One region of the Pantoea brenneri genome, then DNA from elsewhere that is predicted to be linked to it. Evidence: predicted binding sites of a transcription regulator. Region 1 holds the regulator's gene; each other region holds the start of a gene.

The links. The regulator ArgR, encoded in region 1, controls arginine synthesis, uptake and breakdown. The targets are predictions, from matches to a motif close to ANTGAATAAAAATACANT.
Region 2: argC (N-acetyl-gamma-glutamyl-phosphate reductase) is a predicted target of ArgR. The motif match lies at 5,028-5,045, and genes of this name have one in related genera.
Region 3: argF (ornithine carbamoyltransferase) is a predicted target of ArgR. The motif match lies at 4,542-4,559, and genes of this name have one in related genera.

What each region holds. Positions count from the first base shown of each region.
Region 1 covers NZ_JBCGBG010000004.1:30,421-41,006, reverse strand. Annotated here, with positions in the region: gene rsgA (small ribosomal subunit biogenesis GTPase RsgA) at 1-709, shown strand, start outside; gene asd (archaetidylserine decarboxylase) at 922-1,821, shown strand; gene mscM (miniconductance mechanosensitive channel MscM) at 1,836-5,168, shown strand; gene mdh (malate dehydrogenase) at 5,215-6,153, opposite strand; gene argR (transcriptional regulator ArgR) at 6,585-7,055, shown strand; gene yhcN (peroxide/acid stress response protein YhcN) at 7,544-7,807, shown strand; gene AABB92_RS16240 (YdgH/BhsA/McbA-like domain containing protein) at 7,903-8,175, shown strand; gene yhcN (peroxide/acid stress response protein YhcN) at 8,276-8,539, shown strand; gene AABB92_RS16230 (barstar family protein) at 8,593-8,862, opposite strand; gene AABB92_RS16225 (NAD-dependent succinate-semialdehyde dehydrogenase) at 8,918-10,369, opposite strand; gene aaeB (p-hydroxybenzoic acid efflux pump subunit AaeB) at 10,482-10,586, opposite strand, start outside.
Region 2 covers NZ_JBCGBG010000009.1:99,036-109,621, reverse strand. Annotated here, with positions in the region: gene AABB92_RS21790 (hypothetical protein) at 1-119, opposite strand, end outside; gene argH (argininosuccinate lyase) at 423-1,796, opposite strand; gene AABB92_RS21780 (argininosuccinate synthase) at 1,887-3,104, opposite strand; gene argB (acetylglutamate kinase) at 3,129-3,905, opposite strand; gene argC (N-acetyl-gamma-glutamyl-phosphate reductase) at 3,920-4,924, opposite strand; gene argE (acetylornithine deacetylase) at 5,092-6,240, shown strand; gene ppc (phosphoenolpyruvate carboxylase) at 6,596-9,247, shown strand; gene metF (methylenetetrahydrofolate reductase) at 9,335-10,234, opposite strand; gene AABB92_RS21750 (bifunctional aspartate kinase/homoserine dehydrogenase II) at 10,446-10,586, opposite strand, start outside.
Region 3 covers NZ_JBCGBG010000003.1:246,563-257,148, reverse strand. Annotated here, with positions in the region: gene AABB92_RS14775 (valine--tRNA ligase) at 1-101, shown strand, start outside; gene AABB92_RS14770 (GNAT family N-acetyltransferase) at 179-691, shown strand; gene AABB92_RS14765 (histidine phosphatase family protein) at 686-1,471, opposite strand; gene AABB92_RS14760 (OprD family porin) at 1,482-2,810, opposite strand; gene miaE (tRNA isopentenyl-2-thiomethyl-A-37 hydroxylase MiaE) at 3,183-3,944, opposite strand; gene rraB (ribonuclease E inhibitor RraB) at 4,002-4,421, opposite strand; gene argF (ornithine carbamoyltransferase) at 4,583-5,590, shown strand; gene pyrB (aspartate carbamoyltransferase) at 5,881-6,816, shown strand; gene pyrI (aspartate carbamoyltransferase regulatory subunit) at 6,829-7,293, shown strand; gene ridA (2-iminobutanoate/2-iminopropanoate deaminase) at 7,366-7,752, shown strand; gene lplT (lysophospholipid transporter LplT) at 7,810-9,000, opposite strand; gene aas (bifunctional acyl-ACP--phospholipid O-acyltransferase/long-chain-fatty-acid--ACP ligase) at 8,997-10,586, opposite strand, start outside.

The DNA.
Region 1 (10,586 bases):
CGCCGCCAATATCGATCAGATCATTATCGTGTCGGCGATCCTGCCGGAACTGTCGCTTAACATCATCGACCGCTATCTGGTCGCCAGCGAAACGCTGGATATCGAACCGCTGCTGGTGCTGAACAAAACCGATCTGCTGGATGATAAGGCGCGCGCTTTTGTTGATCAGCAGATGGATATTTATCGCGAGATTGGTTATCGGGTGGTGATGGTTTCCAGCCGGGCGAAAAACGGCCTTGATGAGCTGGAAGCGGCGTTAACTGACCGCGTCAGCATCTTCGCCGGCCAGTCTGGCGTCGGCAAATCCAGCCTGCTGAATGCTCTGCTCGGCCTCGATAAAGAGGAGCAGGTCGCCATTCTGACCAATGAAGTGTCGGATGGCTCCGGACTGGGCCAGCACACCACCACCGCCTCGCGCTTGTACCACTTCCCGCACGGCGGCGATGTGATCGATTCGCCAGGGGTACGTGAGTTCGGTTTATGGCACCTTGAACCGGAACAAATCACCCGTGGATTTGTCGAATTTCGGGCCTACCTCGGCGATTGCAAATTCCGTGACTGTAAGCATGGCAGCGATCCCGGCTGTGCGATCCGTGAAGCGGTAGAGCAAGGTAAAATCAACGTTTCCCGTTTTGATAACTACCACCGCATTCTGGAAAGCATGGCGCAGGTAAAAACGCGTAAAAATTTCCCTGACGGCGATAGTTAACCGGTATAACCGCGTCCTGACCTCAGAGTTTCATCCGCCGCGCGGCGCGACCTACAGCAAAGGGTCGCCGGGCCACAGTGCCACGCGCGGATCGGCCTGCGGCCGATGATTCGCCGCGCGCCATAAATCGGCTATAGTCGCCATCTGACCGGGGCGCTGCTACAATCCGCTCCCTTTTTTATCAACGTCATGAAAATAGCCAGGAGGCTAAGGTGTTTGATCGTTTGAAACTCGGCTTGAATCATATTCTCCCGAAGAAATGGCTGACTGAACTCGCCGGTTGGGGCGCCAGTCGCCGCGGTGGTTGGTTGACCAAACTGGTCATTGACATCTTTGTCTGGTTTTACAAAGTCGACATGGCGGAAGCGCGCAAGCCTGACACCGCCAGCTATCGCACCTTTAACGACTTCTTCGTCCGTCCGTTAAAAGACGATGCGCGTCCGGTGGATGCTGACGCCAACCTGATCGCCCTGCCCGCTGATGGCGCAATCAGCCAGCTCGGCCACATTGATGGCGACCAGATTTTCCAGGCGAAAGGTCATCACTACACGCTTGAAGCCCTGCTGGCCGGTAATGAGCAGATGGCCGCCCGCTTTGTCGACGGCGAGTTCGTGACCACCTATCTGGCACCGCGCGACTATCACCGGGTGCATATGCCGTGCAACGGCATCCTGCGTGAGATGATTTACGTACCTGGCGATCTCTACTCGGTTAATCCGCTGACCGCGCGCAATATTCCTAACCTGTTTGCCCGTAACGAGCGCGTTATCTGCTATTTCGAAACCGATATCGGACCGATGGTGCAGATTCTGGTCGGTGCCACCATTGTCGGCAGCATCGAGACGGTGTGGGCCGGTACCATTACGCCGCCGCGTGAAGGGGTAATTAAGCGCTGGCATTATCCGGCGGCCGATGATGAAGGGGCGGTGGTGCTGCTGAAAGGCCAGGAAATGGGCCGCTTTAAGCTGGGCTCAACCGTTATCAACCTGTTCGCACCTGGCCGGGTTAAACTGGCTGAAAGCCTCGAAGCTGAGAGCAAAACCCGTCTGGGTCAACCGCTGGCAATTGCCCTGCCGGTAGCAACAGACGTTTCCGACGTTATCGTCGACTAAGTTGAGTATCTCCTGTGCGTTCGATTCTCCTCCTGCTGCTGAGCCTGTGGCTCAGCAGCCCGGCCCTTGCGGCCAGCCTGCCTGACGCCAGCCAGCTTAAACAGCAACTGGAAGAGACTAAAGCTGCCAAAAGCTCACCGGCCCAGGCGGAACAAATCCAGTCGATTGAAGCAGCGTTAAACTTCCTCTCTGAACGTGATGACTCGCTGGAGCGCGCCGCGCAATACCAGCAGGTTATTGACGATTTTCCGCGTCTGGCACGCGAGTTACGCCAGCAGATCGCCACGATGGGCGACAGCGCGAAAACCGTGCGCAGCAACATGAGCAGCGCCGAACTGGATCAGGAGATTCTGCAGGTCAGCAGCCAGCTGCTGGAAGAGGGTCGCCAGGCGCAGCAGGAGCAGGATCGGGCGCGCGAGATCAGTGACTCACTGTCGCAGTTGCCGCAGCAGCAGACCGAAGCACGCCGCGCCATGACCGAGAGTGAGCGTCGTTTGCAGGGTGCCAGCAACAGCACTTCGCCGCAGGGCCAGCTACAACTGGCGGCCCGTCAGGCGGAAAATGCCGCCAATAAAGCGCGCGTCGATGAGCTGGAACTGGCGCAACTCTCCGCCAACAATCGTCAGGAACTGGCGCGGATGCGGGCCGAAGTGCACCAGCGTAAGGCTGCCCAGCTGGATAACTATCTGCAGGCACTGCGCAATCAGCTCAACGATCAACGTCAGCGTGAAGCCGAACTGGCGCTGGCGCGTACCGAACAGCTGGCCGAAAACAGTGGTGATTTGCCACCGGCAATCAGCGATCAATTCCGCATTAACCGCGATCTCTCCGTCGCCCTGAATCAGCAGGCGCAGCGGATGGATCTGGTGGCGTCGCAGCAGCGGCTGGCCACCAATCAAATTATTCAGGTGCGTCAGGCGCTCTCTACCCTGCGCGAACAGTCCCAGTGGCTGGGTGCCTCCAATCTGCTGGGCGAAGCGTTGCGCGCCCAGGTGGCGCGCCTGCCGGAAATGCCAAAGTCTCAGCAGATTGATAATGAGATGGCCCAGTTACGGGTTCAGCGTCTCTCCTATGAAGATCTGCTGGAGCGCCAGGAGGCGCTTCGTAAGGGTCACCAGGCCGATGGCCAGCCCTATACCAGCGAGCAGAAGCGCATCCTTGATGCCCAGCTTCGTACCCAGCGCGAACTGCTTAACTCGCTGATCTCCGGTTGCGATACCTTGATCCTGGAGATCACCAAGCTGAAGGTCGGCAATACACAGCTGCAGGATGCGCTGACCGAAGTGAAAGATGCCACCCACCGTTATCTGTTCTGGACCGCCGACGTCAGCCCGATCGGCCTGAGTTACCCGCTCGATCTGGCTAAGGATCTGTCACGCCTGCTGTCGCTGGATACGCTGGGACAGCTCGGCAAAGCGATGGCAATGATGTTTACCAGCCGCAGCACCGTGCTGCCGATCATTGCCGCCCTGCTGCTGGTCGGCTTTAGCATCAGCTCACGGCGTCACTTCAATGCCTTCCTTGAGCGCTCCGCCAGTAAAGTCGGCAAAGTGACGCAGGATCGCTTCCGGCTGACCATCCGTACCGTTTTCTGGTCGATTCTGGTGGCGCTGCCGCTGCCGGTGTTGTGGGGGACGCTGGGTTATGGTTTGCAGAACGCCTGGCCCTACCCGATTGCGGTCGCCATTGGTGACGGGATTACCGCTACGCTGCCCCTGCTGTGGGCCTTTATGATCAGCGCCGCCTTTGCCCGCCCCAACGGTCTGTTTATCGTTCATTTCCGCTGGCCGCAGAATCGCGTGGCGCGCGCCATGCGCTATTACTCCCTGAGTATCGGGCTGATTGTGCCGCTGATCATGCTGTTAATCGCCTTCAGCAATCTGGAAGATCGCCAGTTCTCCTCGTCACTGGGACGTCTCTGCTTCATTCTGATCTGCGGCGCGATCAGCATCGTCACCGTCAGCCTGAAACGCGCCGGCATTCCGCTCTATCTGGATAAAGAGGGCAACGGCGACAACATGGTCAACCGCATGTTGTGGAACCTGATGATCGCCATGCCGCTGATGGCAGCCCTCGCCTCGGCGATTGGTTACCTGGCGACGGCACAGGCTTTGCTGGCAAGGCTGGAAACCTCGGTAGCCATCTGGTTCCTGCTGCTGGTGATCTATCACATCATCCGCCGCTGGATGTTGATTCAGCGTCGTCGTCTCGGCTTTGACCGCGCCCGTCAGCGTCGTGCTGACATGCTGGCTAACCGTGCGCGCAGCGAAGAAGAGAAAGAGCAAGGCGCACAAAATACCGACGCGATTGAAATCGAAGAGCCGGTAATCGATCTGGATGCCATCAGTGCCCAGTCACTGCGGCTGGTGCGCTCAATCCTGACGCTGATTGCGCTGGTGTCGGTGATCGTACTGTGGTCGGAGATTCACTCCGCGTTCGGCTTTCTGGAGAATATTCAGCTGTGGGATGTCAGCACCTCGGTGCAGGGCGTGGAGTCTATTCAGCCGATCACGCTGGGGTCGGTGCTGATCGCGATTCTGGTGTTTATTATCACTACTCAGCTGGTGCGTAATATGCCGGCGCTGCTGGAGCTGGCACTGCTGCAGCACCTTAACCTGACGCCCGGTACCGGCTACGCCATCACCACGCTGACCAAATATCTGCTGTTGCTGATTGGCGGGCTGATTGGCTTCTCGCTGATCGGCATTGAGTGGTCGAAGTTGCAATGGCTGGTGGCCGCGCTGGGTGTCGGACTGGGTTTTGGTTTGCAGGAAATTTTCGCCAACTTTATCTCGGGTCTGATCATCCTGTTTGAGAAACCGATTCGCATCGGCGATACCGTCACCATTCGCGAGCTGACCGGCAGCATTACCCGCATCAATACGCGCGCTACGACCATTACCGACTGGGACCGCAAAGAGATCATCGTGCCGAATAAGGCCTTTATCACCGAGCAGTTCGTTAACTGGTCGCTGTCAGATTCGGTGACGCGCGTGGTGCTGACCATTCCTGCGCCAGCGAAGGTGAGCAGTGAACAGGTGACCACCATCCTGAAACAGGCTGCTGAACGCTGCAGCTATGTACTGGATACGCCGCCGCCTGAGGCGTTTCTGGTCGATTTACAGCAGGGGATCCAGCTGTTTGAACTGCGCGTGCATGCAGCAGAGATGGGACATCGCATGCCGCTGCGTCACGAACTGCATCAGCTGATTCTGAGCGGATTTGAGCAGCACGGCATTGAGATGCCGTTCCCGCCATTCCAGATGCGGATGGAAACACTGGGCAAGAAGCTGCCGGCCAGCAATGGGGCACCGGCCGCACGCGCCTATAAATCGGGCGGCCTGTAAACGACAACGCCCGGCTTAGCCGGGCGTTGTTGGGTTTACGCGGTGATTACTGCTTCACGAACGTTTCGCCCTGCTCAATATCTTTCTTCAGCGTCTCCAGCATACCGTTCAGCGCCTGCTGCTCGAATGGGCTCAGGCTACCAATCGATTTGCGTTCGGCAATGCCATTTTTGCCCAACAGCAGCGGCTGTGAGAAGAAACGCGCATATTCGCCGTCCCCTTCAACATAAGCACACTCCACCACGTTGGACTCGCCGTTAAGCGCCCGCACCAGCGATAAACCGAAGCGTGCCGCAGCCTGTCCCATCGACAGCGTAGCAGAACCGCCACCGGCTTTGGCTTCTACCACTTCGGTCCCGGCATTCTGGATGCGTTTAGTAAGATCAGCCACTTCCTGCTCGCTAAAGCTGACGCCTGGCACCTGCGACAACAGCGGCAGGATGGTCACGCCGGAATGGCCGCCGATAACCGGTACCTCAATCTCACCCGGTTGCTTGCCTTTTAACGCCGCGACAAAAGTATTGGCGCGAATGATATCCAGCGTGGTAACACCGAACAGCCGATTTTTGTCGTAGACGCCGTGTTTTTTCAGGACTTCAGCCGCAATCGCCACCGTGGTATTGACCGGGTTGGTGATCACGCCGATTAACGCTTTTGGCGCGGTGGTCGCCACCTGATCAATCAGGTTGCGCACAATGCCAGCGTTAACGTTGAACAGGTCGGCGCGGTCCATACCGGGCTTACGTGCCACACCGGCGGAGATCAGTACCACATCGGCACCCTGCAATGCTGGCGTGGCGTCTTCTCCACTAAATCCCTTGATAGCCACCGCAGTAGGAATATGGCTGAGATCGACGGCAACGCCCGGCGTTACCGGCGCGATGTCATACAGTGAAAGTTCTGAACCTGCGGGAAGCTGGGTTTTGAGTAGAAGTGCGAGCGCCTGGCCTATGCCGCCAGCGGCACCGAGTACGGCAACTTTCATTCTTAACTCCTTATTAAGGTGGGGCAGAGAAGAGCCGGAATTCCATCTGTGTCAGACCTTAATCAACAGCTCAGGTGATGACGCGTATCCGTTGTTAATTCTACGTATTTTCACACGTGATCTCCGGATTCAAAAGTTACATATCATCTTAATACCTGAATGACCGACAACTTTGCCGTCGGCAGACAGAGAACGGCTACGTGCGTTTTCTGTTACTACACCACCAATAATATAACAACTTTGCAACCTTCGCCTTTCGGTGCTGTGACAGGGGTTTTGGTCTGAGACGATTTCTTTGCTATTATCGCCGCCCGCTAGCCGCCCGAACCCTGCTCATCAATCAACCGATTGCATAAAAATGCATTTAAATGCATAATCACCACTCTGCCGCGGGCGGATGTGCGGTTATTCCCTCTATTTATTGGTAACCTATGCGAAACCCATCGAAACAAGACGATCTGATCAAGGCTTTCAAAGCCTTATTAAAAGAAGAAAAATTCAGTTCCCAGGGCGAAATCGTTCAGGCGCTCCAGGATGAAGGCTTCGAGAACATTAACCAGTCAAAGGTTTCTCGTATGCTGACCAAGTTTGGCGCGGTACGCACCCGCAATGCCAAGATGGAGATGGTTTACTGCTTGCCCGCCGAGCTTGGCGTGCCGACCACCACCAGCCCGTTAAAAAACCTGGTTCTCGACATCGATTACAATGATGCGCTAGTGGTGATTCATACCAGCCCAGGCGCTGCGCAGCTGATTGCGCGCCTGCTCGACTCACTGGGTAAATCGGAAGGCATCCTCGGCACCATCGCTGGCGATGACACCATCTTTATCACCCGCGCGCGCGACTTTACGGTTAAGCAGCTGCACGGGGCGATTCTTAACCTGTTTGAACAGGAACTCTGATAACAGGGTGGTTGATCGGGCCTCACGCGACCGTTCAACCGCCCTTTCTGCTCGCCCTGCCACTTACCCTGCCCTATTCTCCAGTAGATCAAACAGTTAATCCGCACTCTGTCCTGCTTTCGCCAATGCGAATATTGGTCATACCTTTTGGTCTGCTTAACCTTTTGCGGTATTTTACACTGCTTTACATCACCACTCTGGCGACATTACCCAGATCTAAATCAAAGACCAGTCTGATCGACCACGTATTTTCGCACAAAAAGATAAAGTGATTTATCTGCCTGTTTTTGCAATAAAAAACAGCGAAAAGGTCATTTTTCCGCCGTTTTTTATAACGTTGAGTTATTAAAAGTAGCCATAAGGATAAAGAATCACAAAAAAACATTATTAGCGGGGTATTAATTTCTTCCGTTATTAGTTCTATACTTCTTTTCGTGATGCAAATCACACCAATTAAAAAGATAAAAATTGACGACGAGGAAAAATACATGAACGTAAAAACTACTATCGCAACCCTGAGCATTCTCTCTGCCCTCTCTTTTGGTGCTGTAGCAGCAGAATCTGTCACCGCTGCGCAGGCGCAGGATCTGCAACCGGCGGGTACCATTAGCGTCAGCGGCGTAGCGGGCTCACCGATGGAAATTAATCAGCAGCTGAGCGAAAAAGCCGATCAGCAGGGTGCAAAAGCCTACCGCGTGATTGAGGCTTACAACAACGGTAACTATCACGCTACCGCCCGTCTGTACAACTAAGCCCAGCGCAACCCAATATCGCCAGCAGCCCACTTTTTGACGCGCGGTTATGCGCCTCGGTGGGATGAGGCAACACAGTTTCAGGAGAGTTGATCATGAAAACTACATTTGCTATTGCCGTACTCAGTCTGGCCTCCGTGTTCTCAGTCGGTGCCAGCGCAGCCAGCCTGGTCTCAAACCAGCAGGCACAGAGCCAGAATCTGCAACCGATGAACCAGACCATCAGCGTCAGCGGTCGTGACGGCGATCAGACCAATATCCGTCAGGTCCTGTCTGAGAAAGCCGATGCGCAGGGTGCCAGCCACTATCGCATCATCGAAAACAACCAGGATGACACCTATCACGTCACCGCTGAGCTGTATAAATAATTAACCGTTATGACGCCGTGAAAGGCGCATGAGAGACAAGAGTCGACGACCCGCTTCTTCTTTTCACCGCAGGTTGTTGAACGTATTGAGGAGACGAAAAATGAAAATCAAAACAACCATCGCTACAGTCAGCCTGCTTTCCGTTATGGCGTTCGGCGCATCTGCCGCACAGCTGGTAACCGGCGAGCAAGCGCAGAATCTGCAGCCTGCGGGCACCGTAACCATCAGCGGTACAGCGGGTGCCCCCATGGATTATCGCGCTGAGCTGTCTCAGAAAGCCGATGAACAGGGTGCCAGCGCCTATAAAGTGATTGAAGCGCGCACCGGTGATAACTATCACTTCACCGCTCAGCTGTATAAGTAATTCCTCGTCAGATTTATGACGAACCCTTTGGCCCCGCTCGCCGGGGCCCTTTTTCATCTGACGTTAAAATGCAGCTGGCCTTCCAGCTCCTCTTCCGCTTCATCAAATAGCAGAATCAGCGCGCCATAACGTCGTCGCTGCCCTTTCCCCAGGTTCACAAACTCAATTTCCAGCGGCATCGGCAATGATTCGCCAGTGACCACATCCCATAATCCATCCAGGTCGCAGATCCGCCGCTCCTCCAGCGCAAAGCGCTCGCTGAACTGGCGAAAGAAGTGGGCCTGATCGACGATCTCATTGAAATCAAAACGCTCGGTTTTCATGCTGACGGCTCCCATCCTCCGTCTGCGGGCGACCCGCGCCGCCCGTTCATATCCGCTAGCCCAAACCGCCCAGGTGCAGCGCTTTGACCTCCAGATACTCTTCCATGCCCAGCACTGAACCTTCGCGGCCCAGGCCAGACTCTTTCACGCCACCAAACGGCGCCAGTTCGGTCGATACGGCACATTCATTAATGCCGATCATGCCGCTTTCCAGCGCGGCAGAGACGCGGAATACCCGCTGCAGATTCTGGGTGTAGAAGTAGGCCGCCAGACCGAATGGCGTGTCGTTGGCACGGCGGATCACCTCATCTTCTTCATCAAAACGGAAGCAGGCGGCGACCGGGCCAAAGGTCTCTTCCTGCGCCAGCTGCATCTCTTCGTGCGCCTCGGTAATTACCGTCGGTTGCCAGAAGTTGCCGCCCAGCGCGTGGCGTTCACCGCCTGCCAGCAGTTTACCGCCTTTGGCGACCGCGTCCTGCACGTGCTGCTCCACTTTTTCCAGCGCAGAGGCTTCAATCAGCGGCCCGACGATCACCCCTTCGTCCATGCCATTGCCGACTTTCAGCTTGTTCACTTCCTCTGCCAGCTGGCGGGTAAAACGGTCATAGATGGCGTTATGAATGTAGAAGCGGTTAACGCTGACGCAGACCTGGCCAGCATTTCGGAATTTGTTAGCGATGGCGCCCTGCACCGCCGCATCAATGTCCGCATCCTCGAACACGATATAAGGCGCGTTGCCCCCCAGCTCCATTGAAACCTTTTTCATGGTTTCTGCGGCATTGCGCATCAGTAGCTTGCCGACCGCTGTCGAACCAGTGAACGAGATTTTACGCACGGCTTTACTGGCCATGATGGCGTCGCTGATAGCATGCGTATCACCTGCCACCGCGTTGAGCACCCCATCCGGCACGCCCGCCTGTTTCGCCAGCGCCAGCAGTGCGAAGGCCGAGAGCGGCGTATTATTCGCCGGTTTGATGATGCCGGTACAACCCGCTGCCAGCGCCGGACCCAGCTTGCGGGTCAGCATCGCCATCGGGAAATTCCACGGCGTGATAGCGGCGACGACGCCAATCGGTTCACGCGTTGCCAGGATACGGGAACCCGGTTTGGCTGGTGGGATAATTTCCCCGTTGGCGCGTTTTGCCTGTTCAGCAAACCACTGGATAAAGCTGGCGGCATACTCGACTTCGCCTTCCGCCTCTTTCAGCGGCTTGCCCTGCTCGGCAGTCATCAGCTGGCCCAGCCAGCGTTTGTTCTCAATCATCAGCTGATACCAGCGATAAAGGATCTCAGCGCGCGCTTTGGCCGTCCGGGCACGCCAGCCGGGGAATGCCCGTTCGGCGGCAGCAATCGCCTGTTCGGTTTCTGCTTTGCCCGCTTTAGCGACCTGCGCGATCACCTCGCCGGTGGCGGGATTGGTGACGTCAAAAGTGGTGGAGGTGCGATGCCATTGACCATCGGCTAAATAGCCAGTCTGGAATAGTTCGCTTGATTGCAGTGATGTCATTGATTCGCTCCTGTCATTTTATCCTTCCGTCCGAAGAGTATAGTTGGCAAAAGCGACAGGTTTTGTGACGGGATGGCATTGAGCAGGCCGCTGCGGCGGGCAGCGGCCGGTTTCAGATTTGGATGAGGGTGTTCTGATACTTGTTCAGCATGGTCGCCAGCCGTTTTACCGGTTCGGTGACGCTAATCGGCGCGTCGTAATGCACCAGTTTTTCCTG
Region 2 (10,586 bases), on a different contig from region 1:
GCGGCTACGCCGCAGAGAATTGCGCTGGCCAGATGATCGCCAATAAAAAACGCAATATCATTAGGTGTAGTTGTCGCACCTGAAATAGCAAACGTCTCATCAATCGTTAATTCACGCATAAGCCCTCCTGGCTCAAAAAATACATTAAATAAACACCTGTTCGATGCGTTGATAAAGTAGCTTCATTTTTTAGCTTAAGAAATAGTAAAAACTCCATAAAATGGGCAAATGTTATTTCGAGTGTTAAAAGAGCGCGTTTATACGCAAACCACATCCTCCTGACATTCTGTTAAATACTGTCCTGGTGGTGCGTTATAAGTGTGAGGATAATCTGCAGATAAAAGATAAGAATGATGAACAGGCACGGGAGAGGATTGACTGCTGCAAGGCTGGCAAAGCAAGCGCTTTGCCAGCCTGTTTTTTTATGCCAGGCGCTGCTTCGCCTCGCTGAGGGCATGAGCAACCTGCTGCGGTGAAACGCCACCCTGCGCATTACGCTTATCCAGACAGGATTGCAGCGCCAGAATCGGATAGACATCCTCTTCAATGACTGCACTGAACGGCTGTAACTGCGCCAGTGTCAGCGCTTCCAGCGCCACGCCCTGTTTGATCGCCTCTACCACCACTTCTCCGACAATGTGGTGCGCTTCACGGAACGGAACCCCTTTGGCCACCAGATAATCCGCCAGTTCAGTCGAGTTGGCGTAGCCCTGCTCGGCCGCTTCCTGACAACGCGGACGCTTCACCTGCAGGCCATCCAGCACCAGCACCGACATATGCAGGCAGTCGAGCCAGGTATCGAGCGCGTCGAATAATCCCTCTTTGTCTTCCTGCATATCCTTGTTGTAAGCCAGCGGCAAACCTTTCAGCGTCATCATCATGCCGGTCAGTGCGCCCTGTACCCGGCCGCATTTGCCCCGGATCAGCTCCAGCGCATCCGGATTTTTCTTCTGTGGCATCAGCGATGAGCCGGAGGTCACCTTGTCGGACAGTTCGATAAAGCCCGCTTCACCGGTGTTGAAGAAGATCATATCTTCGGCGAAGCGTGACAGATGGACCATGCCGATCGCGGCGTCAGAGAGCAGCTCCAGCACATGGTCGCGGTCAGAAACCGTATCCAGACTGTTGCGGGTCGCCGAGGCGAAACCTAACCAGCCCGCCAGTTGCTGACGATCGATTTCGTAGGCGGTACCCGCCAGCGCGCCGCAGCCCAGCGGGCTGACATCCAGCCGTTTCAGGGTATCCTGCAGGCGGCTTTCATCACGCGCCAGCATTTCGACATAGGCCAGACACCAGTGCGCAAACGTAACCGGCTGCGCCCGCTGCAGATGGGTGTAACCCGGCATCACTGCATCCTGGTTCGCTTCTGCGGTCGCAACCAGCGCCTGCTGCAGCTCACGCGTTGCGCCCAGCAGCGCGTCGACCTGCATTTTGCACCACAGCTTGAGATCGGTAGCGACCTGATCGTTACGGCTACGGCCGGTGTGCAGTTTTTTGCCCAGCGCACCGACTTTGTCGATCAGCTGACCTTCTACCCAGCTATGGATATCTTCAGCATCGCTCTGCAGAATCTGCTCAGGATTGGCGCGCACTTCCGCCAGCAAGGCAGTCAATGCTGCTTCCAGCTGCTGCTGCTCATCCTGGGTCAGGACATTCACCGTCACCAGCGCTTTGGACCAGGCGACAGAACCCATGATGTCCTGCTCCGCCAGGCGGTAGTCGAAGCGCAGCGAATCGTTGAACTGTTTGAAACGTTGATCTGCTGCCTGGGTAAACCGTCCACCCCAAAGTGCCATGGGAAAACTCCTTCAAATCGTTAAACAAAGGGCGGCATAAATGCCGCCCCTGATCTCAAACGGTGAGGCGAGGCGTACCTCGCCTGAGAATTACTTCTTCTGCTCGTTCAGGGCGCGGATGCGCGAAGAGAGCGAGAACAGACGGATAAAGCCGCCAGCATGACGATGGTCGTAAACTTCGTCTTCGCCGAAGGTCGCGAACTCTTCGGAGTAGAGGCTGTTCGGTGAACGCTTCTGCGTCGCCGTGGCCTGACCTTTGTAGAGCTGCAACACCACTTCGCCATTCACTTCTTCAGCCAGTGATTCCGCAGCGGCCTGAATTGACTTACGCAGCGGTGCGAACCAGCGGCCGTCGTAGACCACGTAAGACATCTCCTGACCCAGCTGCTCACGCCATTTGAAGCTATCGCGATCCAGTACCAGCTGCTCAACCGCACGCAGCGCGTTAACCATGATGGTGCCGCCTGGGGTTTCATAGCATCCACGGGACTTGATGCCGACCAGACGGTTTTCAACGATATCGATCCGGCCCACACCGTGTTTCGCACCGATCACGTTGAGTTTTTCCAGACACTGGAACGGGCTCAGTTTTTCGCCGTTCACTGCCACTACCCGACCCTTTTCAACGGTCACGGTGACTTCTTCCGGCTGATCCGGCGCTTCTAAAGGATCGACGGTCCAGACCCAGCAATCTTTATTCGGTGCATTAGCCGGGCTTTCAAGCACGCCGCCTTCGGTGGAGATGTGCCAGGCGTTTTCATCGCGGCTGTAGATTTTTTCCAGCGACGCGGTGGTCGGAATGTTGCGCTCTTTCAGGTAGTCCAGCAGCGCTTCACGTGACCGCAGGTTCCATTCACGCCATGGCGCGACCACTTTCAGCTGCGGGGCCAGCGCGGTGTAGGTGGTTTCGAAACGCACCTGATCGTTACCTTTACCGGTTGCACCGTGACAGAGTGCATCCGCGCCCACTTTCAGCGCCAGCTCAACCTGAGCTTTCGCGATGATAGGACGCGCCATCGAGGTGCCCAGCAGATAGGTGCCTTCATACAGAGCGCCGGTCTGCAGCACCGGGTAAACGTAATCGCTGATGAACTCTTCACGCAGATCAACCACGTGACACTCAGAGGCACCGGACTGCAGCGCTTTCTTCTCTACGCCTTCAAGATCGCTGCGCTCCTGACCGATATCGGCCACAAACGCCACCACCTCACAGCCGCCGTAGTTCTCTTTCAGCCACGGAATGATGGCGGAAGTATCAAGACCACCGGAGTAAGCCAGAACGATTTTTTTGATGCCTTGCGTTTGCATTTCGTAATCCTTGAATCAGAGTCGTTAAGCGAGAATCCGGGTGCCAATCGGCACGCCGTTAAACAGGTCAGGCAACCGCTCAGCGTGACGCCAGCTGGCGATATCCACCGGGCGGCCCAGCGTACGCGCCGCATCCAGCGCAGCGTGCACCTTCACAATCATGCCATCGGTAATAATGCCCTGGGTAATCAGCTGCTCAGCTTTGTCGGCGGTCATCTCTTCGATGCGCTGACCTTTGCCGTCGAGAATACCGCTGACGTCTGACAGCAAGACTAAATCAGCGCCAAGGGTCGATGCCAGCGCCGTCGCAGCCTGGTCGGCGTTGACGTTCATCAGTTCGCCGTCGTCAGTGATGCCGATAGAACTGACGACCGGCATATAACCAGCGGCCAGCAGGGTGTTCATCAGCGCCGGGTTACCCGGCATGGCGTGACCCACGTGGCCCAGTTCTTCATCAAACGGGGTGACGTTAACCATGCCGGCATCGCCAAGGCAGAGGCCAACCGCGTTGATGCCGGTTTTTTTGGCCCACGCCAGCAGGGTTTTGTTGGCAGTTCCCGCCAGCGCACCGGTAATAATGTCGATCTGATCGGCCGGCGTGACGCGCAGGCCGTTCTTTTTCTTCACCGGCAGCGCCAGCTTTTTCATCAGCTCATCCACCAGGCAACCGCCACCGTGAACAATAATCAGCGGACGCTGATGGGCACTGCGATAAGTCAGCAGCGCATCAAACAGACGGGCCAGCGCTTCTTCGCTGTCTAACAGCACACCGCCCAGCTTGATAATCAATGGATTGGTCATGGTTTACTCGTCCGTTAGGTCAGTGAGGTGGTTTCAGGGAAGCCGAAGCGGATATTCAGACACTGGACTGCCTGCGACGCGGCGCCTTTCAGCAGGTTATCTTCGGCGGCCACCACAATCAGGTGCTCATCCTGTACCTCAAAACCGATGTCGCAATAAGGCAGACCCACCACCGCTTTCAGTGCCGGAACGCCCTGCTCGTAGAGCCGGACCAGTGGCTTATCGTGATACGCGCGCTGGAACACTGCCGCCACGTCTTCGCGGCTCACGCCCGGATTTAACCGGCAGGTTATCGTCGCCAGAATACCGCGCGGGAAGTTGCCCAGATGCGGCGTGAAAATCACCGGCGTACCAAGATGCGCCACGATTTCCGGGTGATGACGATGGTTGAACAGACCGTAAGGCTGCAGGCTGACTTCGCAAAAGCTGGTGCCGACGCTGGCTTTACGCCCTGCGCCGCTCACGCCGCTGGTGGCGTTGATCACCGGCCACTGTGCCGTATTCAGCAGGCCCGCCTCCACCAGCGGTTTCAGCGCCAGCTGGGCCGCCGTCGGGTAACAACCCGGCACGGCCACCAGCTGTGCCTGCTTAATCTGCTGATGCTGATATTCCGCCAGGCCATAGACCGCTTTATCCAGCCAGTCGCCATGCTGATGGGTGAAGCCATAGAAGCGGGTATAAAACGCGGGATCATTGACGCGGAAGGCACCGGACAGGTCGAATACCACACAACCGGCCTTGAGAAATTCCGGAGCCAGATCGTGGCTGACTTCATGGGCCGTCGCCAGAAAAACCACATCCACTTTATCTGCCCATTCCGCCGCATGGCTCAACGGCTGTAGCGGCAGATCCACCACCCCTTTCAGCTGCGGATGCAGATCGGACAAGCGCTTACCCGCATCGGGACTTTGCGCCGAAACCGCTAAAGCGGTTATGTTGATATCTGGATGGCGATTCAGGAAGGTGGCGAGCTCTACGCCAGCGTAACCACTGGCACCCACGATCAGCGTATTCAACATCAGGCTGTAACCCTTTTTACAGTCACACGTTCCGGGTCGCGGCCTTGCCCCGTTGCCCACAATGTCGTTTGCAGCGATTTAAGGTTCACATGCAGACGACGTTAATGTATTTTTATTCACTATTAATGCATGAATATTGATACATCCTAACTCAAGGACCGTCAACAGTGAAGACAAAATTACCGCCTTTTATCGAACTCTACCGCCAGTTGATCGCCACACCGTCAATCAGTGCAACCGATGCCGCACTGGACCAGAGTAATGAAACTTTAATCAATTTGCTGGCTGGCTGGTTTCGCGACCTCGGCTTCAGCGTTGAAGTTCAGCCGGTGCCCGGCACCCGCAATAAATTTAATATGCTGGCCCGGACCGGTGACGGCGCAGGCGGGCTGCTGTTAGCCGGTCATACTGACACCGTGCCGTTCGACGATGGCCGCTGGACCCGCGATCCCTTTACCCTGACCGAGCACGACAACAAACTCTACGGCCTCGGCACCGCAGATATGAAAGGCTTCTTCGCCTTTATTCTCGATACGCTGCGGGATGTGGATGTCACGACGCTGAGCAAGCCGCTCTACATCCTCGCCACCGCCGATGAAGAGACCACCATGGCCGGCGCTAAATATTTTTCTGAATCGACCCAGCTGCGTCCGGATTGCGCCATCATTGGCGAACCGACCTCACTCAAGCCGGTTCGCGCGCACAAAGGGCACCTGTCGAATGTGATCCGTATCGAGGGGAAATCGGGCCACTCCAGCGATCCGGCGCGCGGCGTCAACGCCATTGAACTGATGCATGAATCGATCACCCATCTGATGCAACTGCGCAATACGCTGAAAGAGCGCTATCACCACGATGGTTTCGCTATTCCCTATCCCACGATGAACTTCGGGCATATTCACGGTGGCGATGCGGCTAACCGCATCTGCGCCTGCTGTGAACTGCATATGGATATCCGGCCGTTGCCGGGCTTATCGCTCAGCGATCTGGATGGACTGCTGAACGACGCGCTGGCCCCGGTCAGTGCGCGCTGGCCTGGCCGTGTGACGGTCGCAGAGCTGCATCCGCCGATTCCGGGTTACGAATGCCCGGCGAACCATGAACTGGTCAGCGTGGTCGAGAAATTACTCGGTACGCCAACCGAAGTGGTGAACTACTGCACCGAGGCACCCTTTATTCAGCAGCTCTGCCCGACGCTGGTACTGGGTCCGGGCTCGATCAATCAGGCGCATCAGCCAGACGAATTTATTGATACCGCATTTATTAAGCCGACGCGGGCGCTTATCAGTCAGGTTGTGCAGCATTTTTGTCACTGATTAACAGCAAATGGGGCATTTCACTGTGATATCAGTAAAATGCCCGGTCATTCTGCGGGATTTAACAATAAGAATAACTTATCCCGCTCCGTCCCAAATAAATTCCATGAATTTCGGTTAGTTAGCCGCATGTTCGCCCCACTTTAACGCATTTGACGTGGACAGGTTTACGTGGCTAGATAAAAGACGTTGTTATGCCCACCGGGTAACTATCCAGATATTTTCAGATTGCAGACAGGCGGCAACTGAGCAAATTCCCCGTACATTACCGGGAAGATAAAGTTGCTGCTTTTTCTGCTGCCTGAAAAGGGTCGGGTGTAGAAGTTTTTCAAGACGATAAGGGTGTCAGGGTCCAATGAACGAACAATATTCCGCAATGCGAAGTAATGTCAGTATGCTCGGCAAACTGCTCGGGGATACGATTAAGGATGCGCTGGGCGAGAACATCCTCGACCGGGTGGAAACCATCCGTAAGCTCTCCAAGTCATCCCGTGCAGGTAATGACACTCATCGTAAGGAACTGCTTAATACGCTGCAAAACCTCTCCAATGACGAGTTACTGCCGGTGGCCCGCGCGTTTAGCCAGTTTCTGAACCTCACCAACGTGGCTGAGCAGTACCAGACCATCTCGCACAGCGGTGAAGGCGCAAACCATCCTGAACTGCTGAAAAAGACCTTCGAGACCCTGAAACAGCAGAAAGATATCAGCGAAACCGCGATCCGTGAGGCGATTGAGTCGCTGTCGCTGGAGCTGGTGCTGACTGCGCACCCGACCGAAATCACCCGCCGCACGCTGATTCACAAGCTGGTGGAGGTCAACAGTTGCCTCAAGCAACTCGATCACAGTGACATTTCCGATTACGAACGTAACCAGATTATGCGCCGTCTGCGCCAGCTGGTGGCGCAGGCCTGGCATACCGACGAGATCCGCAAATATCGTCCGACCCCGATTGATGAAGCCAAATGGGGCTTCGCCGTGGTCGAGAACAGCTTATGGGAAGGCGTTCCGGCTTTTCTGCGCGAGCTGAACGAGCAGGTCGAAGAAGCCTTCGGGATTAAACTGCCGGTCGATTTCGTGCCGGTGCAGTTCACCTCATGGATGGGCGGCGATCGTGACGGCAACCCTAACGTCACAGCCGCCATTACCCGCCACGCGATGCAACTGAGTCGCTGGAAAGCGGCCGATCTGTTCCTGCGTGACATTGGCGTGCTGATCTCTGAGCTGTCGATGTCGGAGTGCAGCGAAGAAGTGCGCGAACTGAGCGGCGATCCGGACGCGCTGGAACCTTACCGGATGATCCTGAAACGTCTGCGCAGTCAGCTGATGACCACGCAGGCATTCCTTGAACGTCGACTGAAAGGCGAACGTCTGCCGCGTCCGGCGGACCTGCTGGTCTCCAACGACCAATTGTGGGATCCGCTGTATGCCATTTATCAGTCACTGCAGCAGTGCGGCATGGGCATCATCGCCAACGGCCAACTGCTGGATACGCTGCGCCGCGTGAAGTGCTTTGGCGTGCCGCTGGTGCGTATCGACCTGCGCCAGGAGAGCACCCGTCATACCGAAGCCATTGCGGAAGTGACCCGCTATCTCGGCCTCGGCGATTATGAAAGCTGGTCCGAAGCGGACAAACAGGCCTTCCTGATCCGCGAATTGAATTCAAAACGTCCGCTACTGCCGCGCAGCTGGGAACCCAGCGATGAGACGCGCGAAGTGCTGGAAACCTGCCGCGTTGCGGCTGAAGCCCCACAGGGCTCGATCGCCGCTTACGTTATCTCAATGGCGAAAACGCCGTCTGACGTGCTGGCGGTCCACCTGTTACTGAAAGAAGCGGGCATCAACTATGCCATGCCGGTGGCACCGCTGTTTGAAACGCTCGATGACCTGAATAATGCCAACGACGTGATGAGCCAGCTGCTGAGCATTGACTGGTATCGCGGCTTTATTCAGGGCAAACAGATGGTGATGATTGGCTATTCTGACTCGGCGAAAGATGCCGGCGTCATGGCAGCCAGCTGGGCGCAGTATCAGGCGCAGGATGCGCTGATCAAAACCTGTGAAAAAGCCGGGATTTCGCTGACGCTGTTCCACGGACGCGGCGGCACCATTGGCCGTGGCGGCGCACCGGCACATGCGGCTCTGCTGTCACAGCCACCGGGCAGCCTGCGTGGCGGCCTGCGCGTCACCGAACAGGGCGAGATGATCCGCTTCAAATATGGTTTACCGGAAGTCACCATCGCCAGCCTGTCGCTCTACACCGGCGCGATTCTCGAAGCGAACCTGATGCCGCCGCCGGAGCCAAAACGCGAATGGCGCGACATCATGGATCAGCTCTCTGCCGACTCCTGTGCGATGTATCGTGGCTATGTGCGTGAAAACGAAGATTTTGTGCCTTACTTCCGTTCAGCGACACCGGAGCAGGAGCTGGGTAAACTGCCGCTGGGCTCACGTCCGGCCAAGCGTCGTCCTACCGGCGGCGTAGAGTCGCTGCGTGCGATTCCATGGATTTTCGCCTGGACGCAAAACCGTCTGATGCTCCCTGCCTGGCTGGGTGCCGGTGCGGCGCTGCAACAGGCGATGGCGGCGGGCCATCAGGATCAGCTGGAAGCGATGTGCCGCGACTGGCCGTTCTTTTCCACTCGCCTCGGCATGCTGGAGATGGTGTTCTCGAAAGCCGACCTGTGGCTGGCGGAATATTACGATCAGCGGCTGGTCGAAAAATCACTCTGGCCGCTGGGCAAACAGCTGCGCGACCAGCTGGATGCGGATATCAAAGCGGTACTGACCATTGCTAACGACTCTCACCTGATGGCCGATCAGCCGTGGATTGCTGAGTCGATTGCGCTGCGTAACGTCTATACCGATCCTCTTAACGTGCTGCAGGCGGAACTGCTGCATCGTTCACGTGCTCAGGAAGCCCGTGGTGATGAGCCGGATGCACGCGTAGAGCAGGCATTAATGGTGACCATTGCGGGTGTGGCAGCCGGCATGCGCAATACCGGTTAAGCCGGTGCAGGCGCGGTATTCGCGCCTGCTACTGATAACAAAAAAGTCGGGATAAGCCCGACTTTTTTATTGGCTGGAGCGGTCGAATCAGGCGGCCGCGACGGCGGGACGCACCCCCAGAGTGTGGCAGATGGCATAACTCATTTCGGCACGGTTCAGCGTGTAGAAGTGGAAATCTTTCACGCCTTCGCGCGACAGAATCTTCACCATATCCATCGCGATGTTGGCACCTACCATTTTGCGCGTCTCAGCATCATCATCCAGCCCGGCAAACATTGCATTCATCCAGCCCGGCACGCGTACATTGGTCAGCGTGGCGAAGCGTTGCAGCTGTTTAAAGTTCGACACCGGCAGAATACCGGGCACGATCTCTACGTCGATACCGGTCGACACACAGCGATCGCGGAAGCGTAAATAGCTTTCGACGTCGAAAAAGAACTGGGTGATCGCCCGGTTCGCGCCGGCATCAATTTTGCGCTTCAGGTTAATCAGATCGGCCTGCGCGCTTTTGGCTTCCGGGTGGACTTCCGGATAAGCCGCAACCGATATATCAAAATCACCAACCTCTTTCAGCAGCGAGACCAGATCGCAGCCATACATTTCTGGCTTACCGCCGCCTGGCGGCAGGTCACCGCGCAGCGCCACGATATGGCGGATACCGTTGTTCCAGTAATCCTGCGCGATGGTGCGTAACTCTTCTCGCGTGGCATCGACACAGGTCAGATGCGGCGCGGCTTCCAGACCGGTGCGATCTTTAATCCCTTTGATGATGCTGTGGGTACGATCGCGCTCGCCAGAGTTCGCGCCGTAGGTGACAGAGACGAATTTTGGTTTCAGGCTGCTCAGGCGATCGATTGAGGTCCACAGCGTCGCTTCCATTTCGCTGGTACGCGGCGGAAAGAATTCAAATGAGACATTAATTTGCCCGTTCAGCTCTGCCAGGCTCTGGTTTAGCGCTTCGCGCTGATTGGCATGAAAGAAACTCATCCTGCATCCTCATCGATCACATCGGTTAACTGTCGATCTGTAAACATCCATACGTTTAGACGTCCAGATGTTCAAAATGACCGAATCCAGCATCAGCGTCAACTAAAAAATGATCAACGGCGGTGATAAATTTTCATTCAACCTGAAGGTAATTCATGATGGGTGTGGATTAAAGACGAGAACAGGCGCCGAAGCGCCTGAGAAGAAAGGATTACAGCAGTTGCGCCAGGCGATTGATATCTGACTGAATGGCGCCCGCTGTGACATCACGTCCCGCACCCGGACCGCGGATCACCAGCGGATTATCACGATACCAGCGGCTTTCAATGGCAAAAACGTTATCGCACGGCAA
Region 3 (10,586 bases), on a different contig from region 1:
CGCCGGAAGCGGTGGTGGTGAAAGAGCGTGAACGCGTCGCCGAACTGCAACAATCAAAAGCAAAACTGATTGAACAGCAGGCAGTGATTGCGGCATTGTAAGCGTCGTAGCTGACAGCTTATTCATAAAGCCGGGCTCGCCCGGCTTTTTTATTGATCCTCGTACAAATCCGGAAGAGATGATGACGACACCCACCACCACGCGCCTTGATCTGCAGGTGCGGCCGATTACTGCCGCCGACAATCCGCATATCGCCCAGGTCATCCGCGACGTTTCAGCGGAGTTCGGCCTGACGGCTGATAAAGGATACACCGTATCCGACCCGCAGCTCGACCACCTGTTCGAGTTGTACAGTGCCGAGCACAGCGCCTACTGGATTGTGGAGCATCAGGGTAAAGTGGTCGGTGGCGGCGGCGTCGCCCCGCTCGCCTGCAGCGCGCCCGATATCTGCGAGCTGCAGAAGATGTATTTCCTGCCAGAAGTGCGCGGCTTCGGCGTGGCGCGCGAACTGGCGCTAAGAGCGATGGAACATGCGCGCCAGCGCGGCTTCCGCCGCTGCTATCTGGAAACCACCAGTAGCCTGACGCGCGCTATCAGGCTCTATGAGTCGCTGGGCTTTGAGCTGATCGACAGCGCATTAGGCTGCACAGGCCATACAGACTGTGAAGTGCGCATGTTGCGAACGTTATGAGCCGCGCCCGACGTAACTCATGTCGTTGATGGATTCAATCACGAACTCCCCGCTGTCGGTATAGCGCAGCCGGGTCACGCTCGCATTTTGCAGCGGCTGGTTTAACGTGGTATCACCCAGCGCCATCAGCAGCGTCGCAATCGCCATGCCGTGCGTCACCACCAGAACGTTACCGCCGCCCTGCTGTTGTGCCTGCTGCGCTATCCGGGTCAGGCTATCCACCATACGCTTCGCCACCTGCTGATAGCTTTCGGCCATCCCTGCTGATTTAATGCCTGCCAGTGACGACGTGCCGGCTGCTTCCACCTGCCGGATCGTGTCGATCATCTGGTCGATATGAACCTTGCCTGCGGCAAACGCCTTCATTATTGCCGCTTCAGAGGCATAACCAGCCTGACGGGCGACGGCATCCCACATGTTCTTATCCAGATCGCCCTCATACAGTCCAAAGCCCACTTCCCGCAACCCTTTCAGCTCGTTTAACGGCAGCGGCGCTTTCCATCCGTGCATCACAAGCTGCGCGGTTTGTCTCGCCCTGCCTGCATCGCTGGACCAGACGGCGATAAACGGCACCGTCTGCAGGCCACGTCCCAGCTTTTCCGCTACCTCCACGCCCGCTGGCGTTAGCGGCGTATCTGCCCATCCCTGCACGCGCTGAACCGTGTTAAACATCGTTTTGCCATGCCGCGTAACAAAGATTGTCACATCGGCAGCGAAGGCTTCGCCTGCACCGGCCCCAATTGCCACAAAAATCAGCAACGCTTTAACTATTTTCTTCATGCTATTTTCCTTATTTGAACAGGTTTAATTTATACTCAATCGCGATTTCGGCCGAAAGACAGGGAGAACGCATAGCGTTTCCTTGCGCATTAAATAGCGGCGTTTCTTTATTATTCTTATATGACCAGCCATAACCGAACAGCGTAGAGATGGAGAGATTTTTCAGGGCTGGATGAGGTTCGATAAAGCGATTAATCAGCGCAATTTCTCCCGAACGTATATGCGCATTACGGTATTTAAACTGCCCATAGTTAATCTGAAACCCACTAAAAATGCCTTTTGAAATTTCAAACTCCGTCTGCGCCACCAGGGCCAGTTCTTTATCACGGGTATAATCTTTCCCGGCAGAGGTGAGTGAGGTAAAACGCCCGCGGGTATTTTTTGTCAGCGGCCGCGCATAATATCCCACCGCATTATGTTTGGGCGCCGAGGTCCAGGCGGCAGCCAGTTTTTGTGTCCATCCATCGTTAATCCAGTCAGCTTCGCCGACATAGTGCCAGGCACGATCGTCGAACGATCTTTTGCTGGCCGCCATATTTTTATAATTTTCCAGCCCCTGACTGCCATAAATTTGCGAGGAGAGACGCCAGTGCGGCGAGAGCGAGTAACTCGCTTCGATAACATGACGCCGCTGGTAATCCTGCGCTTCGCCAAATGCGTAGGCGAGCCGTCCACGGTCACCGGTATAGCTCAGTGCGCCAGTATAGATCGCCGCAATGGTTCGTTTATCCTGGGTTTGCAGGGCAATGCTGTCCGGCGAATCGTGGCGTATCGTTTTGGTCACATAAGCCAAATCCAGCCGCACATTCTGCAGGTTCAGCGCGCCGCTATAGCCTGAGTAACTGTTACGCGACAGGCGGTTAGTGTTGGTCAGCACGCCAATGTTTTTTAACTCCTGCCAGCCCGCTTTCCCTTCGAACCCCGCCTGCCTGTCGCCCAGTTTCACTTTCAGATAGCGCTGGCCAAACTTGCTAAAGCCGTGTGCGTCCGCTTTTTGCTGATTACCGCCGCTGTCGTAAAGCAGACCGCGCGAGGCAAAGTTATCGCTGGCCCCCAGCCTGATCACGCGGGTATAGGTTGCATCGAAACCCAGCCAGTCCCACAGATAGCCGGAACGATAATCCAGACTTGCCGCCTGCCCCCAGGCGTTATGAACGGTGGTAGGGTGTGTTGCGTTTTCCTTGAGATATTTCCAGTAATTGCGCAGCCTGAGATCGAGCTGCGAATCGTGCAGGAAAGCATTGTCAGAGAGCGCAGGCGCATCGGAATAATCGGCCCACGCCACAGACGGCGGAAAAAACAGTGGAATAAATAACAGAATACAGGTCCTTCCCCTCATTTTAAGACTCCTTCCATTAAATGCGTGTTAGCAAAATTGTCAGTCCGGAATAAGGTGTCTGACCTGTTTTCCGTCTGTACCAGGCGCAAAAAAAAACCTGATTCACACTCCCTCTCTGGCAAAGAGAAAGTGTAAATCAGGTTTTGCTTAAAATAATAACAACCCTAATTCGGCAAGGGCAATATACTTATTCCGCAGAGAAAAAACAGCAGAGAAAAAACATTCTGTGAGGGATGACGCAAATAATATTTAGCGAAAGTTACTAAGCCGCATTAACTTAATAATTAACGTTTACATGATTATTATTAACTAAATCAAACCGGTTCAATTTAAAAAAATAAACGGCCGCCGTAACAGCGCCGTTTACTTTTATCAGAATGCCGGTAACCCGCTGTGAAAACGTAGTTCGCTGTCCGGTTCGCTGATTAAGCGCGCTTCGGTTGCCCCGATCGCCTGTACCCTGGGCGCGATATCCTTCGCGGATATTCGGGCCGCCAGGGTTAAATAGTCCTGATAGTGACGCGCTTCCGATCGCAGCAGTGAGATATAAAAGCTCTCCAGATCCGCATCCAGCCACGGCGCCAGACTGGCAAACCGCTCACAGGATCGCGCTTCAATATAGGCACCGCAAATCAGCTTATCCACCAGCGTCTCTGGCTCATGGGTGGTGACCTCACGCAGCAGCGATTTCGCGTAGCGGCTGGACGTGATCTTCTGATAGACCAGCCCGCGCGACTGCATAATTTCCCATACCTGATAAAAGTGATGCAGCTCTTCTTTAATCAGCAGCACCATCTTTTCCACCAGATCATCCGCCCACGGCAGTTCATTACGGACGATGATGCGTTTGGTGAGATTTTTATGCGCATTGATAAAGTCGCTGTCGCCATCTTCGCGGAAGATAAAATCTTCGTACGGTTTCAGCCAGCCGAGAATCGCCTCACCGCTGGGTTTGTCGGCCACATATTTGCGGATCAACCACACCGCGGTCTGCGCGGCTTTCAGCTCGCACACCAGGTGATCGGTTAATAACAGGGTCAGATTTTCCGGTTTACGCGCCTCATCAATCCAGGCCTGGGGCGTACGGCAGTGCAGAAACTGATAAATCGGTTCAAGTAACGGTGCGTAGTTCATGGTGTTAAAACGAGGCTGGAAAAGAAGAGAGGCGGAGAATTCCCCGCCCTGCGCGACTTAGTGGCGAACGCCGTTATCATCTTCATCGTCGATGGCGTCTTCGTCATCTTCATCTTCGGCGTCCGGGTCTTCGAAGTAGGTGCCCCAGCCGTCGTAGTCGACATTGTATTTACCGATCAGGTTCACCAGTTGCTCAACCTGCACATCAATCAGCTCTGGCTTGAGCGCCGATTCGCTGATGATGTCAACGCACATCACGGTGGTACCATCTTCCAGTTCCAGCTCTTCCGGCTCGGTCACTTCATAACCCAGCTTAAAGGCGTCAACCGCGGCCTTTTCCAGTGAATCGAAGTTGTTGCACGAGAGATGGTGCTCGATGGTATAAAGCGCATCGGGATCGCTGCCATCCTCCAGCAGCTCTTCAATGATCAGGCGCGTCTCTTCACGCTGCTCTTCCAATAATGCTTCATATGCCATGACGATGTCCTCTCTGAGTTCGGCAATAAACAATTATTTTCCCACACTGCCTGTCGCGCCACTACACAAAACGAAAAGTTTATTCTCATCGGGCTTGAAAATGCATATTCATCCGGTTAGATTGAATTTTAATTCACTTTATATGGTTACCGGAGTGTTGTATGAGTCAGCTGTATCAGCGCCATTTCCTCAGGCTACTGGATTTTACCCCGGCCGAAATTGATTACCTGCTTAGCCTTGCGGCTGAATTAAAACACGCTAAAAAAAGTGGCAGTGAAGTCCCCTCCCTGAAAGGCAAAAACATCGCGCTCATCTTCGAAAAAGACTCGACCCGTACCCGATGCTCTTTCGAAGTTGCCGCTTACGATCAGGGCGCTAACGTTACTTATCTCGGCCCAAGCGGCAGCCAGATTGGCCATAAAGAGTCGATGCGCGATACTGCGCGGGTGCTGGGCCGGATGTACGATGGCATTCAGTATCGCGGTTACGGCCAGGCGCTGGTGGAAACCCTGGCTGAGCATGCTGGCGTGCCGGTGTGGAACGGCCTGACCACGGAGTTTCATCCGACCCAGTTACTGGCCGATCTGCTGACAATGCAGGAGCACCTGCCGGGTAAAAAGCTCAGCCAGATGACGCTGGTCTACGTCGGCGATGCGCGTAACAACATGGGCAACACCATGCTGGAAGCGGCGGCGCTGGTCGGGCTGGATCTGCGGCTGGTGGCACCGCAAAGCTGCTGGCCAGAGGCCGCGCTGGTAGAACAGTGTCGCAAAGTCGCGCAGCAGACCGGCGGTAAAATTACCCTCACCGATAATATTGCCGACGGCGTCAACGGCGCTGACTTCATCTACACCGACGTCTGGGTATCGATGGGCGAAGCCAAAGCAGTGTGGGAAGAGCGCATCGCCCTGCTGCGAAATTATCAGGTCAACCAGGCGATGCTCGATCTGACCCACAATCCTGAGGTGAAGTTCCTGCACTGTCTGCCCGCTTTCCATGACGATCAGACCACGCTGGGCCGGCAGATGGCGGAACAGTACGATCTGCATAATGGCATGGAAGTGAGCAACGAGGTGTTTGAGTCGCCGCACAGCATCGTGTTTGATCAGGCGGAAAACCGCATGCACACCATCAAAGCGGTGATGGTGGCGACGCTCGGTCAGCGCTGACCCGCTGCGTCAGATTGCCGGTCTGTCTGCGTGCCAGTCAGGCCGTGCCGGAGCGGGCGCAAACGATTCCCTCGGGCACGATTTTTCCTTGCTGCCCGGCCGCGAATGGGTATAATGCGCCACAATTTGCCGGAGGAAATATGCTACAGCGCAGCGGACAATTTGACGCTCAATCACGCCTGACCGCAGGCGGCGCCGCTGTTTCTTTCGGTCATCGACCCGATCATAAAAAAGCCCCTTAAGCAGGGGCTTTTTTTTGTCCGCAATCCGGCCGCGCAGAGGAGAAAGCTATGGCTAACCCGCTATATCGCAAGCACATTATTTCGATCAACGACCTCAGCCGTGACGAGCTGGAACTGGTGCTGCATACCGCTGCACAGCTCAAAGCGCATCCGCAGCCGGAACTGCTGAAGCACAACGTGATCGCCAGCTGCTTCTTTGAAGCCTCGACCCGCACCCGCTTGTCGTTTGAAACGGCGATTCATCGGCTCGGCGCATCGGCGGTAGGTTTTGCCGACGGCAGCAACACCTCGCTGGGGAAAAAGGGCGAAACTCTGGCCGACACCATTTCGGTGATCAGCACCTATGTCGATGCGATTGTGATGCGTCATCCGCAGGAGGGTGCGGCGCGGCTGGCGACCGAGTTCTCCGGCGGCGTGCCGGTTCTCAACGCCGGTGACGGTGCCAACCAGCATCCGACCCAGACGCTGCTCGATCTCTTCACCATTCAGGAGACCCAGAGTCGCCTGAACCAGCTGAATGTGGCGATGGTCGGCGACCTGAAATATGGCCGCACCGTCCATTCCCTGACCCAGGCGCTGGCGAAGTTTGACGGCAACCGCTTCTTCTTTATCGCCCCTGATGCGCTGGCGATGCCGGCTTACATCACCGATATGCTGGATGAGAAAAACATTGTCTGGTCACGGCACGACAGCTTTGAAGAGGTGATGCCGCAGCTCGACATTCTCTACATGACGCGGGTACAGAAAGAGCGTCTCGACCCGTCGGAATATGCCAACGTCAAAGCGCAGTTTATTCTGCGGGCGTCCGACCTGGCGACGGCACGTGACAACATGAAAGTGCTTCATCCGCTGCCGCGCATCGACGAAATCACTACCGATGTCGATAAAACCCCTTACGCCTGGTACTTCCAGCAGGCCGGGAACGGCATCTACGCCCGCCAGGCTCTGCTGGCGTTAGTATTAAACAGCGAACTCGCCCTGTAAGGAGATCCTCAGATGACACATGACAACAAATTGCAGGTCGAAGCGATCAAGCGCGGCACGGTCATCGACCATATCCCGGCGCAGGTCGGCTTTAAGCTGCTCTCTCTGTTCCGTCTGACCGAAACCGATCAGCGCATCACCATTGGCCTGAATCTGCCGTCAGGTGAGATGGGGCGTAAGGATCTGATCAAGATTGAAAACACCTTTCTGACCGACGATCAGGTCAATCAGCTGGCGGTCTATGCACCGCATGCCACGGTCAACCGCATCGACGATTATGAAGTGGTGGCGAAGATCGCCCCGACGCTGCCGGAGCACGTTGAGCGGGTGCTGACCTGCCCGAACAGCAACTGCATCAGCCGCAGCGAGCCGGTCTTCTCCAGTTTTGCGGTCAAGCAGCGCGCCGATGATGTCCACCTGAAGTGCAAATATTGTGAAAAAGAGTTCGCGCGCCATGTGGTGCTGGGTCACTGGTAATCGTTCCGGCCAACCCTATAATGGTCAGCACCGGCGGGCTCACCGCCCTACTGTCTTATTCAAGGAGCAATAATGTCTCGTGAAATCAGTACCGAAAAAGCCCCTGCCGCTATCGGCCCTTATGTTCAGGGTGTCGATCTCGGCAGCATGATCATCACCTCCGGCCAGATTCCGGTCGATCCCGCCACTGGCCTGGTGGCCGATGATGTGACCGCCCAGGCGCGTCAGTCACTGGATAACGTAAAAGCGATTGTTGAAGCGGCTGGCCTGCAGGTCGGAGATATCGTGAAAACCACGGTTTTCGTCAAGGATCTGAATGATTTCGCTACGGTGAATGCGGCCTATGAAGCGTTCTTCACCGAGCATCAGGCGGCGTTCCCGGCCCGGTCCTGTGTCGAAGTAGCGCGTCTGCCGAAAGATGTGAAGATTGAAATTGAGGCCATTGCCGTTCGTCGCTAACTGACAACGGCGGCGTAGCCGCCTCTCTGCCTGCGATGGCAGGAGGCGGCCAGCGGATTAGCGCTTAGCCGGTCGCCATAGCCACAACAGCGCGATGGCCAGCGCAAACAGCACGCCAAAACCGATACCGGTCGCCACCGCCGGCGCACCGGCTTTAATCGCCAGCGTATAGAGCCCCAGCATCAGCAGCATCGCGCTGTTCTCTCCGAGATTCTGCACCGCAATCGCATTTCCCGAGCCGACGCTCTCTTTACCGCGTGCCTGCAATAGCGCATTCAGCGGCACCACAAAGAAGCCTCCCAGCGCGCCAATCACCATCAGCAGCAGATAGGCATTCAGCAGGGTATGCTGCAGCGAGAAGACCACCACCATGACGCCAATCAGCACCCCGGCAGGCATACAGCGGCGCACCGTCTCCAGCGTCACCAGTTTTGCGGCCGCGGCCGCACCCAGCACGATACCGATCGCCACCATCGCATTCAGGGTGGTCGGCGTGGTGTTGTCATTGATGCCCAGCGCCACCGGCACCCACAGCACCAGCAGGAAACGCAGCGTGACGCCCGCGCCCCAGAACAGGCTGGTGCCGAGCAGTGAAAAGCGCGTTTCGGCGTCACGCCATAGCACCGCTGCCGCACGGAAAAAGCTGCGCAGCATGGCGGCGATCTGCCAGCTTTGCCCCGGACGCGCCGCCTGCAGTTTCGGGATAAACAGGTTGGCCACCACCGCGATGCCGTAGGTGACGGCGCAGAGTCCCAGCGCGGCCAGCAGGTGCCAGTCAGCCAGCATACCGCCCGCCACCGAGCCAAGCAGAATGGCGGCGATGGTTGAACCCTCCATCAGCCCGTTGGCTTTCACCAGCTTTCCGCCGTGGGTGATTTCACCGAGGATGCCATATTTCGCCGGTGAGTAGGCCGCAGCACCGACTCCTACCAGGGTATAGCCAAGGAACGGGTTGAAGCCGAAGCAGATCGCCAGCGCGCCCAGCAGTTTCAGGCTGTTGGCGATCATCATCACCCGCCCTTTCGCCATGCTGTCGGCCATCTGCCCGACAAACGGGGCCAGCAGAATGTAGGTCGCGACAAACAGCATCTGCAACACCGGCTGGCTCCAGTCGGGATAGTACTGGCTTTTCAGCACCGCCAGCGTGGCAAACAGCAGCGCGTTATCGCCGAATGCCGAAAAGAACTGGGCCACGATCACCGCGATCATGCCGCGCGACATCAGCGGCGCATCCCGTTCGATGTTCATGCCTGCTCCTCTTCAGCCAGTTTTTTCAGCGTCACGTAATCCGGTTTGCCGCTGCCGAGCTGTGGCAACTGCTTCATCACCCGGATATCACGCGGCAATGCCAGCTCCGGCGCACCCAGCTCACGGGCGGCTTTTTGCAGGCCATCACGCGCCAGTTCGCTGTCGGTGGTAAACAGCACCAGCGCCTCGCCACGCTGACCATCCGGCCGCAGCGAGGCGGCATGTTGTTTGTCCGGCGACGCTTTCAGGGCGATCTGCTCGACGATCTCCAGCGACACCATCTCGCCAGCGATCTTGGCGAAGCGTTTGGCGCGTCCCTGAATCTGGCAGAAGCCCGCCTCATCAAAGCTGACGATATCGCCGGTGTCATACCAGCCCGCTTCCTGATTGCCTTCACCATCGTCGGCGACCGGCACTTCCAGCACGCCGGGATTTTCAACCCGCAGATAGCCTTTCATTACGTTCGGGCCGCGCAGCTGCAGCCGTCCGCCCTGCTCAATGCCCGGCACCGACATCAGTCGCGAATCCATCCCCGGCAGAATGCGTCCCACGGTGTGCGCTTTCGCCGCCATCGGCACGTTAATCGCCACCACTGGCGCGCATTCGGTTACCCCATAGCCTTCGAGGATGCGAATGCCATATTTTTCCATGTAGAGCTGGCGGGTGTTTTCCTGCAGCTTCTCGGCTCCGGCCACCACATAGCGCAGGCGGGCAAAGTCGTAAGGGGCAGCAAAGCGGGCATAGTTGCCAAGGAAGGTCGAAGTACCAAACAGTACGGTGCAGTTTCGGTCATAGACCAGCTCCGGCACGATGCGGTAGTGCAGCGGGCTGGGATAGAGAAACACCTGCGCGCCGGTCATCAGCGGCGTAAACAGGCCGACGGTCAGGCCAAAGGCGTGGAACAGCGGCAGCGCCGACATAAAGCGGTCACGCGGGGTAAAGTCGGCCACGGTGCGAATCTGTTCGACGTTCGCCAGCAGGCTTTTATGCGAATGCACCACCCCTTTAGGGTTGCCTTCTGAGCCAGAGGTGAACAGCACCATCGCCGCGTCTTCCGGCTGCTGGGGCAGCTGAGCGCGATGAGGCATCAGCAGATGGCCGACAATCCACAGTTTGTCCTGTAGCGTCACCGTATCTTTCAGATCTTCCAGATAGATCCACTGCACCTCGTCGAGTCCCTGCGGCAGATGCCACAAATTACCTTTATCGAGGAACTGACGCGAGGTGAAGACGGTTTTAATCTGCGCCGCAGTCAGGGCAGCCCGCATGCCGTTGACGCCCGCGGTGTAGTTGAGCATCGCCGGTACCCGACCACGCAGCGAGGCACCGAAAATCGCCGCCGCGGTGACGGTGGTGTTTGGCAGCAGCAACCCGACCACTTCGCGCGGCTGGCTGTAGCGTTCAAGAATACGGCCGACGCCGAGCGATTTCTTCAGCAAGCCGTTATAGCTGTCGGGCTTGAAATTGACATCTTCGATGCAGCGCCTGAAGGCACCGTAGCGTGAACGGGCCGCGAGAAAGGCTTCAAACAGAGTTTCACGCGGGCGTACCGCCATGCGGGCTTCCATCATCACATGATGCAGATG